DNA from 3 places in the Bacillus lumedeiriae genome. Region 3 is predicted to be linked to each of the others. Evidence: riboswitches for the same ligand, from Rfam matches in the RefSeq annotation. Region 3 holds a riboswitch; each other region holds the start of a gene.
The links. A riboswitch is a leader RNA that binds a small molecule or an ion and turns the genes downstream of it on or off. The one in region 3 is predicted to bind cobalamin.

Region 1 (6,532 bases), on a different contig from region 3:
TTATAGATTTTGTTGATTTTATTAATCAAAGAACGGAGCCATATGATGATAATGGACATGGGACCCATTGTGCCGGAGATGCAGCGGGCAATGGATCGGCTTCTTTAGAGAGGAAATATGCGGGACCTGCGCCGAAAGCAAATGTAATTGGCGTGAAAGTGTTGAATAAACTAGGTTCAGGATCACTTGAAACAGTTATGCAAGGAATAGATTGGTGCATTCAATACAATGAAGATGAGAATAACAAGAATAAAATTGATATTATTAGCATGTCTTTAGGCAGCTCTCCCCAATCATACAATAAGGAAAATGATGATCCAATGGTGCAGTATGTCGAGTTAGCCTGGAGTCATGGGATCGTTGTTTGTGCAGCAGCAGGCAATGATGGTCCGGAAAAACAAACAATTGCGAGTCCAGGTATTAGTGATCAAATTATTACGGTTGGTGCTTTGGATGATCGAAATACAATGGACACGAGAGGAGATGACGATGTGGCAAGCTTCTCGAGCAGGGGACCTACCCCATACAAAGTAACAAAACCAGATATTTTAGCGCCGGGGGTCAATATCGTTTCGCTTCGTTCTCCTAATTCATACTTAGACAAGATACAAAAATCGAGCCGTGTCGATTCTAACTATTTCGTCCTCTCAGGTACTTCAATGGCAACGCCCATCTGTGCGGGAATTGTAGCTCTCATTTTACAGGCTAAGCCAAATGCTTCACCGGATGAAGTGAAAGAATGGCTAAAAAATGGAACGACTGCATGGAAAGAACGAGATCCGAACGTATATGGTGCCGGATATATTGACGCTGAACGTTCAATTCCAGAGTGAATGATGCATAGAACAGAACGAGACGTATTATATATACACTATTACGCAATAACCAGGAAATAGGGAAAACACTGTTTGAGCCAGCTTAAATATTGGGGGTAATAGTGTGAAAAAGAAAGAAGTCGTTCGATTGAAAAACAGGGAGAGGCCGGCTGACCCAAATGATGTGGCAAATGGTCTGGATGAATGGGAAAATGAAGGCGGCAGAATAGCAAAATGTATAGGATAAAACTATAATCTACAGCTATATTATAATCCTTTCTTCGGGTAAAATAGCAGGTGGTGTCCGTGAACACCATCTGCTATTTTGCATGAAGAAAGAATTATTTATTGACGACGATAGCTTCCGGTTGAAGGGGGAATATTTCATGAAAAGAGGAGCGGGCAGCTGCTTTGGAACATTCGGGGAGCTGGTGCAGGGGGAAGTGAACAATCATCCTTTTTTATTTACTTTTCCAGTGCCGCTCAAAAGCAGAGCTATATTCGTTCCGGCAAGTGATACTAAGGAGATAAGCTGCACACCCCATAAAGAAAAGATGACAGCTGCCGCCAGGCTCACTTTAGAAAAAATAGGGATTGGAACAGGCGGGTGTTTGTATTCCTATTCCCAGATCCCTATTGGAAAAGGAATGGCGAGCAGCTCCGCGGATATTACGGCAGCGATCCGCGCTGTAGCAGCTAGTTTTGGAACGATATTCGCTCCTTCTGACATAGCGGCTATAGCAGCGGCCATTGAACCGACAGATGGTGTCATGTATGAAGGAATCAATGCGTTTAATCAACAGACTGGTGAACGGCTGCAATCTTTTCCTGAGGCGCCAGACTTATTCCTTATTGGCTACGACAGCGGCGGTACGGTAAATACAGATGATTGTTATTCATCAAAAAGAGTATACACGCCAAATGAGAAAGCAGAACTGCAGCAGCTATATAACGGGATAAGTACCGCCTTATTGTCAGGGAAAATAGACGACATCATGCTGGCAGCAACGAAAAGTGCCGGGATCAATGAACGCTTTCTACCTAAACCATTCTTTTCGTTGTTTAAGGAAATAGCCAGTCGATTCGAAGCAGGAATCATTATCGGCCACAGCGGCACCGTCATTGGCTTTCTTTTAAGCGGCAATGATCATTTATTGATAAAAAAAGTGCAGGAGATTAAGGGGATCGTTCAACAGATGACAGGATGGAACCCATTTATTATGACTTCTTTTCCAATTGGCGATGCTAATGACTAGTGTGAATTGGCCCCTTTGTTGATTAGAGCGGAAGGTGCCAGACTCCTGAGGAAAAAGCGTGTCCACGGGAAAATCCGCAGGCACGGAGGCGAAAATCAACAGGCGAGTTTAACAAAATCTTTTATTCCAAAATAACTAAGTGAAAAGGCATCATTTTATTTAATTTGAAAAAACCACTTGTCAAATGAGTGATCTTCCTGCTAATCTAATAACGATGTCGAAAAGTTACGAAATTTGGATAATATACATAATATTGATAGGTGTAGATCAGATCTCTTTTAGAGACTTCTAGGCTGATAGAAAGCATTTTCTGACAGCCGGATAATTGAATAATTAAGATGAGAGTGCCCGGGAGAGTCAATCTCCGGGATAATAGGGAAATCGGTGAAAATCCGATGCAGCCCCCGCTACTGTAAACGGTGATGAAATTGTCAATAACCACTGGTGTAACTGCCGGGAAGGGACAAGAGTAAAGCGATCCGTAAGCCAGGAGACCTGCTTTCTTCTTTGAACCATCATTCTTCGGAGGGAGGAACGGGATGGCTGTATGGAGCGGAGCTGGCATGCGCGGCTATTTTGCTTGACTCGATCCAATCATAGCTATGCACACGTATGTGCTTAAGTCCTTAACTTCTTATGAAGTTAAGGACTTTTTTTATTTTTCAGCTATGTTCATGACTACTGTTGATATTGCTGTTTAGTTGATTAGAGCGGAAGGTGCGGGACTCCCTCCGGAAAACGTGTCCACAGGAGACCTTGCAGGCGCGATAGCGGCGGGGAGGCTCCCGAACCGCCCGCAGCGGAAATCAACAGGCGAGTTTAACGAAAACTTTAGAAAAAGGGGCGGATAGTATGGCAACTTGGGATTTAACGGAAATGAATCATCACGTATTGATTTGTAACGGTTCGAGCTGTATGAGAAAAGGCGGGGAAGAAGTAACGCAGGCGATCAGAAATGAAATTAAAAATCGGGAGCTTGATGTCCGTGTTCATACGACAAGAACAAGATGCAATGGCCGCTGTAAAGATGCTTGTGTCGTGATTGTTTATCCAGAAGGTACATGGTATCACGGAGTAGATGAACAATTGGCAAAAGAGATTGTCACTTCACACCTTGAAAAAGGAGAGCGGGTAGAGAAGGCCATTACTTACACGTATGCGGGCCAAGGAATGCAGCTAAAGAATGACCGTGAAGCAGGAGTATCTAAAGAGAAAGAAAAACAAAAGCAGTAAACGTATAAGGAGGCAGTAAAAGTGAATGGAAAACTATTAATTGTCGGCTTCGGTCCGGGAAGTGCCGAACATATTACGGAGCGGGCAAAAGAAGCGCTAAAGGAAAGCGACTGCATTATCGGCTATAAAACATATGTAGAGTTGATTGCTGATTTCATTGAAGGAAAAGAAGTCATCAGCACAGGAATGTCAGAAGAAGTCAGCCGGGCGCAGGCGGCGGTCAAGTTGGCCGAACAAGGAAAAATAGTAGCTGTTATTTCGAGTGGAGATGCCGGCGTGTACGGGATGGCGGGGCTTGTCTACGAAGTACTCGTCGAACAAGGATGGAAAGAAGCGGACGGTGTCAAAGTAGAAATTGTCCCTGGGATTTCAGCGATTAATTCTTGTGCATCTCTCCTTGGGGCGCCGGTGATGCATGACGCGTGCACGATTAGTTTGAGTGATCACTTAACTCCTTGGGATTTAATCGCTAAGCGGATCGAAGCGGCCGGCGCAGCTGATTTCGTGATTGCTTTGTACAATCCGAAAAGCGGGAAGCGGACGAGACAAATTGTGGAAGCGCAGCGTATTTTATTAAAGCACCGCTCACCGGATACGCCGGTCGGTCTTGTCAAAAGTGCCTATCGGGAAAGAGAGCACGTCGTCATCACGAATTTGCAGGAGATGCTCGATCATGAAATCGGCATGCTGACGACAGTCATCATTGGCAATTCAACGACTTTTCTTTATGACAATAAAATGATTACGCCGAGAGGTTATCAGCGCAAGTACACGTTGACGTCAGAAAAGCAGCCGCTAAAGCCTCATGAACGGCTGAAGCCGAAAAATGAGCCGTGGGCGCTGCATGGAGGAAAAGCGGAGCCGACCGCATTATACGAACTCGGTATGAAAGCCCTTCAGATGCTGGATAAAAAGGAACATCAAGTGTCTGAAGATTCACCATTTAAGCAAAAGGCCGAATCTATTTTTGAAGTAGCTGTCAGTCCAGGAGTCGCTAATAAATTATTTTCAGCAGAACAGCTGCTCGTTCTCTCGAAGGCAGCGGGAGAAAAAGGCTCGATTGAATATACACCGCACCATCAAGTGATCTTGCGGGTGCCGACAGAAAATCCCGATCAATTGGTCACAACTTTGCAGGAGGCAGGATTTCTCCTTGCTCCCATTGGTGACGTGGCTACTGTCAAGGCTTGTGACTTTTGTGACGGTGAAAAGAAAGATGCCATTCCATATGCGGAAAGGCTGTATGAAAAGTTCAATGGGCTTGATTTGCCAAAAGAAATGCGCATCGGGTTGAATGGCTGCGGCATGGCTTGCTACGGTGCAGTGAATGATGACATCGGCATCGTCTTTCGCAGAGGGAAATTTGATTTGTTTTTAGGAGCGAAAACGGTTGGAAGAACGGCTCATGCCGGACAGCCTGTCGCTGAAGGTGTAGAACCGGACGCACTGATCCCGCTCCTAGAAAACATTATTGCGGAATACAGGGAAAAAGGACATCCGAACGAACGACTGTTTAAATATTTTAAGCGCGTGAAAAGAATTCAAAACTTTGAGTATCGTGATATAGAGCCAAAAATAAATCTTGAACCTGCACCGTGCGGGGATTAAAGGAGCATATAGAAATGAAAGCTATATTATTTGTCGGTCACGGCAGCCGTGATCCGGAAGGAAATGAACAAATTAGACAATTTATTGACAAGCTGACCCCTGAGCTTGAGACCAACATTATCTATGAAACTTGTTTTTTAGAATTTGAACAACCCAATATTGCTAAAGGGATTGACACGTGTGTAGCAAAAGGGGCCACATCTGTCGCGCTCATTCCACTGATGCTGCTTCCAGCGGGCCATTCCAAGATTCATATTCCACATGAAATCGATGAAGCGAAACAGAAATATCCTCATGTCGCATTTACATACGGCAAACCAATCGGTATTCACTATGAAGCGGTGGAAATTTGTAAAAGCCGCATTTTAGAAACGGGTGAATGTAAAGAGGATGAAGAGGAGGGACCAGCTGTGATCCTGCTTGGACGGGGAGGGAGTGACCCGGATGCAAACAGTGACTTATTTAAAATTACTCGTCTTCTTTGGGAAAAACTGCGTGTGCCTATCATTGAAACTGCTTTTATCGGCGTCACTTCTCCGAGCCTAGAAGAAGCGGTAGAAAAAACGGTTCGGCTCGGTGCAAAGAAAGTGATCATTTTACCTTATTTTCTCTTTACAGGTGTTTTAATTAAGCGGCTTGAAAAAATGACCGTACAATTTCAAGCGGCCTATCCGGGCATTTCTTTTTCACTGGCAGAATACTTCGGTTTTCATCCTAAGTTAAAAACGGTCATTAAAGACCGGGTGGAAGAAGCGCTGCAAGGGGAAGTGTATATGAACTGCGATACGTGCCAGTACCGTTTTGAAGCGATGGAGCATATCGATCACCATCATCATCATGACCACGATCATGATCATAGCCATCATCATGAAGAAGGAATCAAGGTGGAGGCAGTCAAATGATTTTCTTTTTAGCTGGAACGAGCGATGCGAGGGAGCTGGCAGTGACACTGCAAAAGGAAGGCTATCCTCTCATTGCTTCTGTCGTGACAGAGAATGCAGTAAAGGAACTGGAGCAAGTGCAGATTGGAGCATTCGCCGGCCGGATGGATGCTGAAGAGATGTGTACTTTTATAACGAAAAAACAAGCAGCTGCGGTTGTTGATGCAAGCCATCCTTTCGCGGAAGAAGCATCGAAAAACGCGATGGAGGCCGCGAAACGAGCGAATGTTCCTTATATCCGTTTTGAAAGAAAAGAACAGAATTTCGCGGAATCTCCACTTATTACTTATGTTTCCTCTTATGAAGAGGCCGCGGAACGAGCAGCAGATACGAAAGGAACGGTCATGCTGACGACAGGAAGTAAAACGCTGGCTGTTTTTACTGAAAAACTGCTGTCAAATCCAGACATTCGTCTCATATGCCGGATGCTTCCGAGAAAAGACAACATGGAGAAATGTGAACATCTCGGCTTGCCGCAAAAAAATATCGTAGCGATTCAAGGACCATTCACGAAAGCATTTGATCAAGCACTGTACGAACAATATGAAGTGAAATGTATGGTGACGAAAGCGAGCGGCCAGCGCGGCTCGGTCGATCAAAAAGTCGAAGCAGCGAAAGAGCTCGGCATTAAAACGATTGTGATTGAACGGCCTGACATCCAGTACCAAAACCGCTGTTC
Region 2 (6,532 bases), on a different contig from region 3:
GTTAAACAAGAATTATAATGAAGTGGCTGCACTTGCGGAGAGGGGGATTTTGCAGGGATTTACAGACCGGACGATGCGGCCGAATGATATTTTAACAAGGGCACAGATGGCTAAATTAATCGTTGATGCATTCGGATATGAGCGAAAAAAACAGTTTACATTGCCATTTAAAGATGTGAAAGTGTCTCATTGGTCTGCTCCATATATTGAAGCTCTTGTCCGCTATAAAGTAACATCGGGAACGAGTACCACCACATTTTCCCCGGATCAAAAGCTGACACGCGCGGAATTGATGATGTTCTTATATCGCGCGCACCAGGCAAAGGCAGTAGATGAATACAACGATCAAGAGCTATTTAATTTAATCAGTGAAGTACAACATAAAGCTAGTTCGATTATCTATTATTACTTGTATGTGAATGTTTCCTGGGAAGATAGTATGGATGAATTAAAAAAGACCCGCCCTCTTTTTTCCACATTTAAAAAGGAATTAACTCCTTTTGCAGAAGGAAAAATGCTTGAAAGAATGGAAGCCTATTACAAGGTTACATGTATCTATTGTGACTGGCTCGTTTACGACGAAGTATATGATAGTGGACTGCCGTATGATATTTTAGAGAGAAGCAGTGAGAAGATTAAAGTAACACTTCGTTATCCACAAGGCCTTGAGGAACCCCATGCAGAGACGTGGACGCTTGTGAAGCGGAACGGCCAATGGAAAATGAGTCAATTACCTGATTACATGTCAGCAGATGAAGAGCCGTTTCATCTGACTATTGCAGAAGCGGAAAAGTATTTGATTAGTCAATACGAAAATACCTATAGACATGAAAAGTACCGTGAATACGTTCAAGATATTTATTATGTTGAAACCGACCGCAAGGGAAACTATGAATTCGTGGTTAATACAAATATGGACGATTACTACGTTTCTATCGATCCGGCAACAGCCATAACCCAAGAATTATAATAAGTAGATCTCTTCACCTGTAAGAGTCCTATTGAATAAAAAGAGGGGAAATTTGCTTAATGAGAGCGCTCCTTTTTTACTATTCAAAAAAAGCCAATGAACAAGACCTGACGGCTATGTTCATTGGCTTTTATTATGAGGATTTTTTATTCATTTCTTTTAAAGGATTATTTGAAAAGATCCGGATAGACGGTTTTGGCAGTCAGTTCGACGGCTTCACCGATACGCGGGCCTGGACGAGACATGATCTCGGTATCGAGGGAGTAGATTTTCTCGTTTTTCACCGCATTGATTTGATCCCAGCCGGCACGGGATTTGAATTCTTTCACTGGATCTTCGCTGCCTGGTGTTAAGATGGTATCCGGGTTGCGTTTTACAATTTCTTCTTCAGAGATCTTTACCCAGCCCTTTTGATCAGCAAACACGTTTTCGACACCAGCGTTGTTCAATATTTCTTGCTGGAATGTTTCGGAGCCAGCTGTGAAAATATCAGGAGCAGGGCTGACTTCATAGTATACTCTTTCCTTTTCTTTTACACTAGCGATTTTCTCTTGCACATTAGCGACTTGTTTTTTAATGCCAGAAACGAGTTCGTCGCCTTTTTCCTTCACACCCATGACTGACGCAATTTGTTCGATGTTGCCATACACGTCTTCGAATGTTTGCGCAGAACTAATGACAAACACAGGAATACCTGTGTCTTCCAGTTGTTTAATTCCTTTATCGTCACCGTTTGTGTAAGCAATGACAGCATCGGGATTTAAGGCAATGACTGCTTCAGCGTTGACTGTCATAGTGTCACCTACACGTTTAATCTTTTTCGCTTCTTCCGGGTAGGTATCATACTCAGTTGCGCCGACAATTTTGTCGCCTGCTCCTAAAGCAAAGAGAATTTCTGTATTACTTGGCTGCAAGGAAACAACCGTTTCCGGCACTTTTTTCAACGTGATTTCTTTCCCTCTGTCATCAGTAACTGTATAAGATGTTTCTTCTTTCTTTGTTTCTTTTGTAGATGAAGAGTCATTGCCGCAGGCCGTTAAGAAAATAAGAAAAAGCGAAGCAATCAAGCTGTATAATAACGTTTTCTTCATTGATTATTCCTCCGTCTATAAACATTTATGAACAACCTTTCGTATTTTCCGTGGTGTAAAAAATCCATAAAAAAAACCACCCAAGAACGTTGGCCGGCAGTCGTCATCAATAAATATATGTATAGATGCAAAGTTGCCGTACCATCCTCTTAACTTCCGAAGAGCATAATACGATAGAAAAAAGGCAGGTATCCTGGCTTGTGCATCCATTTACTTTAAGAGCCTTCCCATTTGATATCGTTCGTTTCAAACAGTGGCATTGTTCTTATTTCATCAGCACTTACAGTTGCGGAAACAGCTTCGGATTTACACCGAATTCCCTTTTTGACTGAGCAATCAGTTCCTTTTTTCTGCACGGTTTATTCACTTAGAGAATATTATACCACTTTATAGCCGGCATTTTTTAAGAAAATCAAATTTTTTCTCTTATTATGCTTTTGTGAAGGAGAGGCCATCGATTTGTGCGCTGACTTTTGAATGTTCTGCGCGGCAATCATGATGGTATGCACGGGAATAGGTGAAATGCGCGCGGTATATAAACTTGTGCGCTGCTTATTCAAGTTTGTGCATCTATATTGCGAGTTTCTGCGCACTTATGTCCGTTTTATGCGCGGCACTTACAGAAATGTGCGCGCCGCTGACCATTTTGGGACAACCTTATTGAAAATTTTTCCACATAAATGTCCCATCCCAGAATAACATGTACTGAACGCAGACTTTTGAGGGGAGGGGACGAATGTGGATAGATTCTTGTCGTTCGATAAAATGGTTACACCAACAATTATTAAAATTATTTTCTGGGTTGGGGTCGTGATGTCTGTTCTTTCTGGAATCGGCACGATTGCTGCGGGGATCAGTTCTCCTTATGGCAGCGGATTAGGTGTGATCATGGGGCTGTTAACGCTGGTCATCGGTCCATTATTAGTGCGTGTGTATTGCGAACTTCTTATTATCTTTTTTAAAATGCACGAGTCCTTGAAAAGGATTGAAACACAGCTTTCCAGTCAGCAGCAATCACAAGAGTAAGAGAAGGGATACCGCCATTTTTTATTATTTTATCTTAAATAGGAAAAAGTCCGCTCTAAAAGGTCACGAAAGATGACGCTTTTAGAGCGGCTTTTTTCTTTTGCATGGAATTTGCGTCCAATATAGGCTGCAATCAAGGCATGTTTGAAGAAGCTGAAGAAAAACGAGCCATCCACTCTTCATCAGAAGAATGGATGGCTCGTTTGATCATGAATGATTTATATATGATTTCGGTAAATAATGTATGAAAGTCTATCCTTGTATCGGCCCCGCCTACGCCAAATACGATGATGACCACGCGTGTCATCCAACCTACTTATAGTATATGTGAAAACGCTTACAGTGTGCAATGCTTTTTCTTTTGCAAGTTTCGACAAGGTGCCTGCTCCGACAGAAGGTATCGGAGTAGGAGCTGTTATGGTAAGGTATACATAGTTTATTAGGAAAAAAATTCGGCGGTTACTTTCAATAATATATACGTCCGTTGTTAATAGGTTAGGTGAAGGAGATTGAAAGGGTTATTCGTTAAAATAATACTAGGGTTGTGTATTGTTCTTACTTTGTCCTCGATGTTTGAAAGAAGTTATGCAGAAGGAGCCGGTTTTTCCCGTTCATATGATCAAGCACAATGGTTGAATGGACCATTGTATGAAGCTGCAGAAACCTCGGTTCGTTACAAATATCGTGCTGCCTATATAGCGGCTGGATATTTCCAAGCGGTCAAGCGTGTGATGATGCCGATCGATCATCAAAATGGTTTGATCCTGGCCTTTGGTGACAGCAATACACAGGGAGCCAACTGGCAGGCGAACGGCTATGATGTGAAAGACAAATGGGTGAATAAGCTTGCACAAAGCCAAGCAGTCATCAATGCTGGGATCGGCGGGAATACGACTGAACATGGCCGGATCAGGTTTGAAAAAGACGTGCTCAGTAAGCATCCACAAATCGTGCTCATTATGTTTGGAACGAATGATGCTGCATTGGATGATAATGGTCAGCCGCAAGTATCCAAAGCGCAGTATGAGGAAAATATCAACTATTTCGTTGACACATTGCAAGGGCGCGGGATTGATGTCATTTTGATGACGACCATCCCTGTCATCGAACGCTACTATTATTCTAGAAATGACGGGAATTTGTATAGTCCATACGGCAGTGCCAGAAGATGGCATGATTCTTATAACATGATCGTCAGAAAAATTGCCAAGGAGAAGCACGTTCTTTTAGTCGATCATTACCGAAACATCACCGAACCGATGAGGGGCGTGAATGATCAAAAGTTAATCGACTCTGGACTAATCGACGCATCTGGCACACATTTTACTCCAAAGGGAGCGGCCTTCATTTACCGCCGCATCCATCTTGCCGTTCAATGTCTGTCAATCTTTAACAGCGGGATCAACTAACAGAAAAAGCAGGAGAGCGATCACATGAGATAAGTGATCGCTCTCTTTTTGGAGTTTGTGCAGGAGCGATACAATCATTTTCCTTGTTGTTGCAGTCGTTATCGGTTGCTTTGCGGTCGAAAATACAGGAAATACAGTCGGCCCCGCGCACGTTTCGGGCGGAAATCCTGGAAATGCGGTCGCGCCGCCGCCGTTTCATTTCTTACTATCCCACTAGGCAAAAGATGTTTATTATTGTATAATAAAATAGTTACCTAAGCTAACTAATATTCCATAAGGAGTGTTTTTTATCAAGACGTATCAACGGTTTTTTCAACAATTTATGCTGTTGTACCGGCCTTTTGAGCATCAGCTGAATCTGTTGCTAGGTGATCACGGATTATATAGGGCGCAATGGACGGTTTTGTACTACTTAATGAATGAGGGGCCTGCAACGCTTGTCGAGCTGGCTGGCTATCAACGTGTGGAGAAACCGACGATGACGCGGACGGTGCAGCGACTGGAAGAGATGGGATATGTGACGCCGATTCCCGGAAAGGATAAAAGGGAAAAAAGAATGCAGCTGACCGAGCTCGGCCGCAGTGTATACAAGGAAGTCCGCGTAACGGTTGATGAATTTGAACAGGAAATTTTAAAAGGGATTTCTGAGGAACAACAGCTCGAGAGCATTCGCGTGATGGAAGAGATCCGAAACAATATAGCTAAATAAGGAGAGGGACAGATGAGTGAGTTCAAACCAAAACTATGGACAAAGGATTTTATCGTTGTGTCCTCGATCAACTTTTTTTTGACGTTAATTTTTTATTTATTGATGGTGACGATTGCTCTCTATGCAGTCGATGAGTTTCATGCATCGACGAGTCAGGCTGGGCTTGTCACAGGTATTTTTATTATCGGAACGTTAATCGGACGCCTATTTATCGGCCGGAAGATCAATGACATTGGCCGCAGGAAAACACTGTTTATCGGATTAATTTTATTTATTTTGGCGACGGGTCTGTATTTTGTCAATTTCGGCCTTGGTTTCCTGCTGCTGAATCGCTTTATTCATGGCATCACTTTAGGAGTAGCGAGTACGGCGACGGGTACGATTGTGGCTCAAATTATACCGGCCGCACGAAAAGGGGAGGGAATCGGCTATTATACGATGAGTGCGACGCTTTCGACAGCGATTGGTCCATTTATCGGGTTATTTATGAGCCAGCATACGACCTTCTCTATGATCTTTAGCTTCTGTCTGGCATTAGGAATCATGAATGTATTGATTGCGTTTTTGGTAAAGATCCCGCCGTTGGAAGCGACAGCAAAAGCCTCGGGTGTCAAAGGGTTCAAGCTATCGAGTTTTGTTGAGCCGCGGGCTCTGCCGATTGCGTTCGTCACATTGACTGTTGCTTTCTGTTATTCAAGCGTTCTTTCGTTTATTAACTTCTATGCCATGGAGATTCACCTTGTCAGTGCAGCCAGCTTTTTCTTTGTTGTGTATGCCGCAGCGACGTTAGTATCTCGTCCATTTACAGGTCGTTTAATGGATATCAAAGGGGCTAATTTTGTGATGTACCCGGCATTTGTTCTTTTTGGTGCGGGCATGCTGCTGCTCAGTACGGCCAGTCATAGTATCACATTGTTACTAGCCGGCTTCCTCATCGGTCTTGGCTTCGGCAACATGCAGTCCACTACCCAGGCAGTCGCCGTGAAATTGACACCGCCGCACCGTATGGGACTGGCGACATCTACGTTCTTCATTTTCCTTGATGCCGGCCTTGGTTTTGGTCCGTACGTGCTTGGATTCATCATTCCATCCACTGGATACAGAGCGTTATACGTAGGTCTCGGTATCGTCGTCTTCGCCTCGGCCATTCTGTATTACTTCCTTTATGGGAAAAAGGAAAAAGAGTTGGAGATGAATGCTTCAGCGTTAGTATGATATGCGCGCATATTCCCTTCATTCCCGCGCACAAATTGGATGGGAGCGTGCATAAACCTGCGGTTCCCGCGCACAAATCTTCTGACGCCGCTCATAACATTCAAGCACAAAA
Region 3 (6,532 bases):
ACCGTGAAGGAAGATGCATGATTGATGTAATGGAAGAAGTCAAGCTGCCAGTCATTATTGCGGCAAGAGCCGGGCTAGGGGCCATTAATCATACGATGCTGACGATTGAAGCAGTTATTAAAAGAAAACTGCCGATCGCTGGTCTCGTATTTTCAAGTACTGCACCTGGCGGAGAAGACATTGATCAGGATAACATCAAGGTTATTGGGCAATTATCGCATCTGCCGGTCATTGGGCATATTCCATTCATCCCAGATATTCATACTGCACTTAAAGAGAGTGATTACCGCTCCCAACTCGTGAAAGGTTGGAAATTCAATAGACTGATGGAGGGAATAAAGAATGGATACGAAACGCTTATATGAGATTAGTCAGAAGCATATGTGGCTGCCGTTTACACAAATGAAAGATTATGAAGAAGCCCCGCTCATTATCGAAAGCGGCGAGGGGATTCGGTTAAAAGATATTCACGGTAACGAATATTTAGACGGTTACTCTTCGTTATGGCTGAACGTGCATGGCCACCGCCGGCAGGAAATTGATGAAGCGATTAAAGCTCAGCTTGAAAAAATTGCGCATTCAACGCTGCTTGGCGCGGCAAATGTTCCATCCATCGAGCTGGCGGAAAAGTTAATTGAGCTTTCGCCAGAAAGGCTGATGCGCGTATTTTATTCAGACAGCGGAGCAGAATCGGTGGAAATAGCGATAAAAATGGCGTATCAATACTGGCAAAACAAAGGAGAAACCGAAAAGAAGAAGTTCGTAACATTGTCCAACGGCTATCATGGCGACACAGTGGGCGCGATCAGTGTTGGCTCAATTGACATTTATCATCGAGTATACAGTGCCCTTATGTTTGATTCATATGCAGTTCCATTTCCGTCGGGGGATGGGAAATCGTCACTTACGGCTATGCGTACACTATTTGAAGAAAAACATGAGCAGCTTGCCGGGCTTATCGTTGAATCAATGATACAGGGAGCGGGCGGAATGCACATTATGCCGCCTGGCTATTTGAAAGAGCTTGAGCGCTTATGCCAGGAGTTTCATATTTTACTCATTGTCGATGAAGTAGCGACAGGGTTTGGCCGTACGGGGAAAATGTTTGCCGTTGAACATGAAGGAGTCTCTCCGGATATTATGACCGTCGCAAAAGGAATTACCGGTGGATATTTGCCGATTGCTGCTACACTTACTACAGAAGAGATTTACGAGGCTTTTTATGCCGATTTCACAGAAATGAAAACTTTTTTTCATGGTCATTCTTATACAGGCAATCAGCTTGGCTGCGCGGCTGCTTTAGCGAACTTAGCTATTTTTGAAAAAGAGGGGCTTGTTGAACAGGCCGCCCGTAAAGCGGAATATATTCAAACGATATTGGCAGAATTAAAGGAACTGCCTCACGTTGGCGAAATCCGTCAGCTTGGTCTAATGTGCGGCATTGACATTGTGAAAGATAAAGAAACGAACGAGCCTTTTCCGTTTGAAGAAAGGGCTGCTTACCGGGCAACGCTGCGTATGCGGGAACTTGGGATGCTGACGAGACCGCTCGGTGATGTCATTGTATTTATGCCGCCGCTTGCTGCTACTTATGAAGAGCTGACTAAGATGGGTCAAATCATGAAGCAGGCCATCAAAGACATTCAGCTAGTTACTAAATAATTAATGGTATTCTATTATTAAAGAGAAAACAAGAAGGAGCTGTCTTAGACAGCTCCTTTACTTAATACTAAATCCGATGGCTTTCTTCTTTTCTTTAAGAAAGTTGAAACAATAATTTTTCACTAAGTTGATTGGAGTGGAAGGCACGAAGACTCCTGTGGGGGAAAGCGAAGTACCTAGAACGGAAATCAACAGACACGTGTAAAGAACCATACAAGGGATGCCCCTAGCAGTTATACTATTGGGGCACCCTTGTCATGTTATGAGTTGCGATCATGTGTGGAATCGTGATCAGGTAAATCATTGTAGTATTCGGGAATGTTGTCGATCCGAGTTGTATCGGAAGAGTCAAGTGACTGACGGAGGAAGTAGACGAGAGTGGATGCGATAAAAAGCAAGACAAATGCTAGTCCGATGACGGTAAACAGCCCCATGATAGACACTCCTTTCACTTGTGTTTGTTCTATATCTATTCTTTGAAACACGCATGTAAAACGGAATCATTGATTATGCTTCAAAAATTTTAAAACTTTTAGAATATCAATCCATTCATTTAAAAAGACTGGCAAGTGATTTTACTTATCTTCTACTTTAAAATGGCATGGAAGTCACGTTGTTTTCGTGTATAATAAGCTTGATAGGAAACTACATACGTTGAATCAGGTAAAGCTCGAGTGAGAAGAGCTTTTTAAAAGGGCAAGCTGATGAAAATCCAGCGCGGTCCCGCCACTGTAAGTGAAATGATGTCATTTTATAAGCCAGAAAACCTGCCTGATTTAAAACACTGATAACCTGCGCGGATGGGATGGTGTAGAAGCGGCTGCCGGCTCATTGCGCCTGTCTGCCCTTTTTCACTGCATCTCTTCATCGTGTAGAGGTGTTTTTTTAATGCCTATTTTTATCATTCAAAGAGAAGAGAGAAGGAACAAACTGATGAAAAATAAAGGGATGTATAGGATAGACACTTGTTTTGTTAAAGGAGTAGAGAAATTTGCCGAAACCATTTGTTCAGATGTTTTTCAGAAATAAAGTTTCGGCTTATTTATCAGCGTTTGCCTTTTTTACGATCGCTGTATTTGCCGGTATCTCCATTGGGACGATACACGTTCCATTTAAGGATATTGTCTTCCTATTGTCACACCATTTTTTCGGGACACCGCTGTATGGCATTGATTCTTCTATCGATAACATCGTCTGGCAGATCCGGTTTCCAAGAGTCTTGTTAGCCGGCCTTGTTGGTGCCTCTTTAGCGGTGGCAGGAGCTGCCTTTCAAGGGCTCCTGCGTAATCCGCTGGCAGATCCGTACACACTAGGTGTGTCATCTGGTGCTTCTGTTGGTGCGGTCATGGTGCTGTTCTTCGGCATTCAGCTGCCGTGGCTGACCGGCTTTACGCTGCCTATTGTCAGTATTGCAGCTTCCATCGTGACGATTTTTATAGTCGTTTTGTTTGCTCAATCGATTGAACGATCGTTTAAAGTGGAGACGATCATTTTGACAGGAATCATTTTTAGCTCTTTCTTGGGAGCGGTCATTTCTTTAATGATCGCCTTGACAGGTGAAGAGCTGCGGCAAATTATTGGCTGGCTGCTTGGTAGTGTATCGATGCGTGGCTGGGATTACATTGGAATTATTCTCCCGTTTTTTCTGGGAGGGACGCTGCTGTTAATCATTCATGCGCCCGAATTGAATGCGATGTCGTTTGGAGAAGAGAAAGCCCAGCATTTAGGAGTGAATGTCCGTCGGAAAAAATTGACAGTGCTGTTAGCCGGCTCGGTATTGACAGGGGCAGCTGTTGCTGTCTCCGGAACGATTGGCTTTGTTGGCCTCGTCATTCCTCATTTCATCCGTCTCATCTGGGGACCTGATCATCGCCATTTGCTGCCGTTGTCACTGTTAACGGGTGCCGGCTTTTTAATTTTGGCTGATCTTGTATCCAGGATCATTATCTCGCCGGCAGAACTGCCGATTGGGGTGATCACATCTGTTATCGGTGCACCAGTATTTGCCGTTATTTTACTTCGTAAACAAAGGAAAGGAAGAAGAGCAGCATGATTCAAGCAGAACAACTCACCGGCGGCTATAATGGCAAAATGATTGTTCACGAACTATCTTTTTCTGTGGGGGCGGGAGAGCTTTTTGGCATATTAGGACCAAATGGAAGCGGGAAGACGACGCTATTTAAAATGATGAGCGGCATCATCCCTACAAGCCGCGGGACACTATGGATTAACGGGAAAAAACTGCCGGATTACACGCCGAAAGAACTGGCAAAACGTCTCGCTGTCCTTCCACAAATGACCTCACAATCTTTTTCCTATACAGTGAAAGAAACGGTCTCCTTAGGGCGCTATGCTCATCAAAGCGGCTTCTTCCCAGTATGGAGAGCAGAAGACGAGCGGGCTGTGAGGCAGGCGATGGAACAAACAGGAACGCTGCAGTTTTCAGATGCTTCTCTTGAAGAACTGTCAGGCGGTGAGCGTCAGCGTGTTTTTCTCGCGCAAGCGCTCGCTCAGCAGCCAGAAATCCTGCTTTTAGATGAACCGACAAATCACCTGGACTTATCTTTTCAAAAAGAATTGCTTGATTTGTTAAAGAAAATGACGAAAGAAACGGGTTTAACGGTGATTTCGATCTTTCATGATTTAAATCTCGCTTCTCTTTATTGTGACAGATTGCTGCTCATGAAAGACGGAAAGATGCGCAGCCTTGGCAATCCAAGTGAAGTGTTAAAGGAGGAGCCGATTCAACAAGTGTATCAAACAGAGATCCATCAGCGTCCTCATCCAGAAGTGCCGAAGCCGCAAATGAGTATTCTCCCTGAGAAAACGAGGGAAGAGGACGAGGAAATAAAGATTGACCGCATGCATCTGAGGGAAACTGCGGAATTTATTGCACTTGATGCTCCCGCTCTATTAAAAACATTGTCAGCAGGCGTGGTTGGAGCGGGCTGGGGATGGCACCGCAGCTTCGTGAACCGCCATGTCGATAAAAATTACTGGCATGATTCCTATAAGGAAGATATGAGACAATTTCTCCGTGGGCACGGTTTCGATGTGAATGAAACGGTTGGCATGATGACCGCTGTGTATTTGCACACTGCGGCTTGCCGATTCGTAGAAATAGATGGAGTCTCAGTATTCTCGATTGTCACAGCTGGTGTTGGAAATGCGGTGGATGTATCGCGCTCTGTAGAACACGATCGCGCGTTTTCCCCTGGCACGATTAACATCTGGGTGTTTGCTAACGGACATTTATCGGAAGAAGCATTCGTACAAGCGGTGATGACTGCAACAGAAGCGAAGGTCAAAGCGCTGTTTGATAAAAAAGTGAAGGACCCGCTTACGAATTCGCAGGCGACCGGCACCTCTACGGATAGTGTATTAATTGCGGCTACCCAGCGCGGTCCGTGTCAGACGTTCGCTGGCACCATTTCACCGCTCGGCCAGGCCATTGGCAAAGCTGTTTATGAGTGTACGATGGAAGCATTGGAGAACAATGGGATAGGAGAGAGGGAAACATGATTCATCATCTTCTTGCTGCCGCTATTGCCTTTCTCATTGACCGTCTCGTTGGAGATCCGCCGCACCTTCCGCATCCTGTTCGATGGATCGGCTCCTTGATTCATAGACTGGAGCAGCGGTTAAACAAAGGGAGGAATCGGCGAATAAAAGGAATTCTCATGCTTCTTATTGTTCTTCTGCTAACAGGAGGCGTGAGTTTTTTATTGGTATTTGTTTTTTACCGCCTTCATCCCGCAGCCGGCATAGCAGCAGAAGCGGTGCTGATCGCTTCTGCCATTGCCTGCCGCAGCTTAAAAGAAGCTGGGCTCAGTGTGTATGAACCGCTGCAAAGAGGAGAGCTGCAGGAAGCACGTGTAAAGCTTTCTTATATTGTCGGCCGGGATACCGATCATTTGAATGAAGGGGAAATCACGAGGGGAGCGATCGAGACAATTGCTGAGAATACAAGTGACGGCGTGACGGCACCGCTTTTTTGGGCGCTGATCGGCGGTGCGCCGGGAGCGATGATGTACCGGGCGATTAACACGTGTGATTCGATGGTCGGTTATAAGAATGAACGGTATGAAGCGTTTGGCTGGGCTTCCGCTCGTTTGGATGATCTCGTTAACTGGCTGCCTGCCCGCTTAACCGGCTGGCTGATGGTTTTGTCTTTTCCAGAAAGTAAGTATCCGAGAAAACGAGTATGGCAGATCGTCCTCCGTGATGCGAAAAAGCATCCGAGTCCGAACAGCGGCTGGTGTGAAGCAGCTGTCGCTGGTCTGCTCGGCATTCAGCTTGGTGGTGTGAATACATATAAAGGCAGTGTTTCTCACCGTGCCAAAATGGGAGATCCTTTGAAAGAAAAAACAGCGGGAGATATCCTGCTTGCTAATCAAATTATGGAGCGGTCTTCTCTTTTATTCTTACTAATGATGTGGATAGGAGGCATTTGCTATGAATTGGCCCGCTCATGGTTCGAATCCGGCCCACTTATATGAACAATTGCAAATAGAACAGCCGGAATCAATCATTGATTTCAGTGTGAACGTGAACCCGTACGGCCCGCCGCAAGTGATAAAAGAGAAGTGGATGAGCTGGCTGGCGGATGTTTCTGATTACCCTGATCCTTACGGAAAAACAGTAACGAAGCAAATTGCACAGCATGATCAAGTGGATGAACATCAAGTCGTCTTAGGAAACGGCGCAGCAGAAGTGATCCAATTTCTCGGCCAATTATGGAGCCGTCAAAAAGTCATTCTTGTTCAGCCGGCATTTTCCGAATATGAAACGGCTTGTCGAGTGTATGAGTGTGAAATCGACTATTCGTTTGTCAATGAAACGGGCAGTCTTCCAGTCGATGAAATAGTCA

Region 1: linked by a shared signal. The riboswitch ahead of QYG89_RS00155 ((2Fe-2S) ferredoxin domain-containing protein) and the one ahead of QYG89_RS10640 (FecCD family ABC transporter permease) in region 3 are both predicted to bind cobalamin.
Region 2: linked by a shared signal. The riboswitch ahead of QYG89_RS15895 (ABC transporter substrate-binding protein) and the one ahead of QYG89_RS10640 (FecCD family ABC transporter permease) in region 3 are both predicted to bind cobalamin.

The regions. Positions count from the first base shown of each region.
Region 1 covers NZ_JAUIYO010000001.1:24,228-30,759, reverse strand. The annotation lists gene QYG89_RS00170 (S8 family peptidase) at 1-833, shown strand, start outside; gene QYG89_RS00165 (hypothetical protein) at 940-1,062, shown strand; gene QYG89_RS00160 (GHMP family kinase ATP-binding protein) at 1,202-2,071, shown strand; cobalamin riboswitch at 2,397-2,588, shown strand; gene QYG89_RS00155 ((2Fe-2S) ferredoxin domain-containing protein) at 2,924-3,304, shown strand; gene cobJ (precorrin-3B C(17)-methyltransferase) at 3,326-4,912, shown strand; gene QYG89_RS00145 (sirohydrochlorin chelatase) at 4,927-5,814, shown strand; gene cobK (precorrin-6A reductase) at 5,811-6,532, shown strand, end outside.
Region 2 covers NZ_JAUIYO010000021.1:28,951-35,482, reverse strand. The annotation lists gene QYG89_RS15900 (S-layer homology domain-containing protein) at 1-970, shown strand, start outside; gene QYG89_RS15895 (ABC transporter substrate-binding protein) at 1,138-2,061, opposite strand; cobalamin riboswitch at 2,228-2,423, opposite strand; gene QYG89_RS15890 (DUF4282 domain-containing protein) at 2,800-3,087, shown strand; gene QYG89_RS15885 (hypothetical protein) at 3,221-3,394, opposite strand; gene QYG89_RS15880 (SGNH/GDSL hydrolase family protein) at 3,597-4,496, shown strand; gene QYG89_RS15875 (MarR family winged helix-turn-helix transcriptional regulator) at 4,819-5,205, shown strand; gene QYG89_RS15870 (MFS transporter) at 5,218-6,420, shown strand.
Region 3 covers NZ_JAUIYO010000007.1:41,615-48,146, forward strand. The annotation lists gene bioD (dethiobiotin synthase) at 1-365, shown strand, start outside; gene bioA (adenosylmethionine--8-amino-7-oxononanoate transaminase) at 343-1,662, shown strand; gene QYG89_RS10635 (hypothetical protein) at 1,923-2,096, opposite strand; cobalamin riboswitch at 2,307-2,451, shown strand; gene QYG89_RS10640 (FecCD family ABC transporter permease) at 2,654-3,715, shown strand; gene QYG89_RS10645 (adenosylcobinamide amidohydrolase) at 3,712-5,184, shown strand; gene cbiB (adenosylcobinamide-phosphate synthase CbiB) at 5,181-6,161, shown strand; gene cobD (threonine-phosphate decarboxylase CobD) at 6,118-6,532, shown strand, end outside.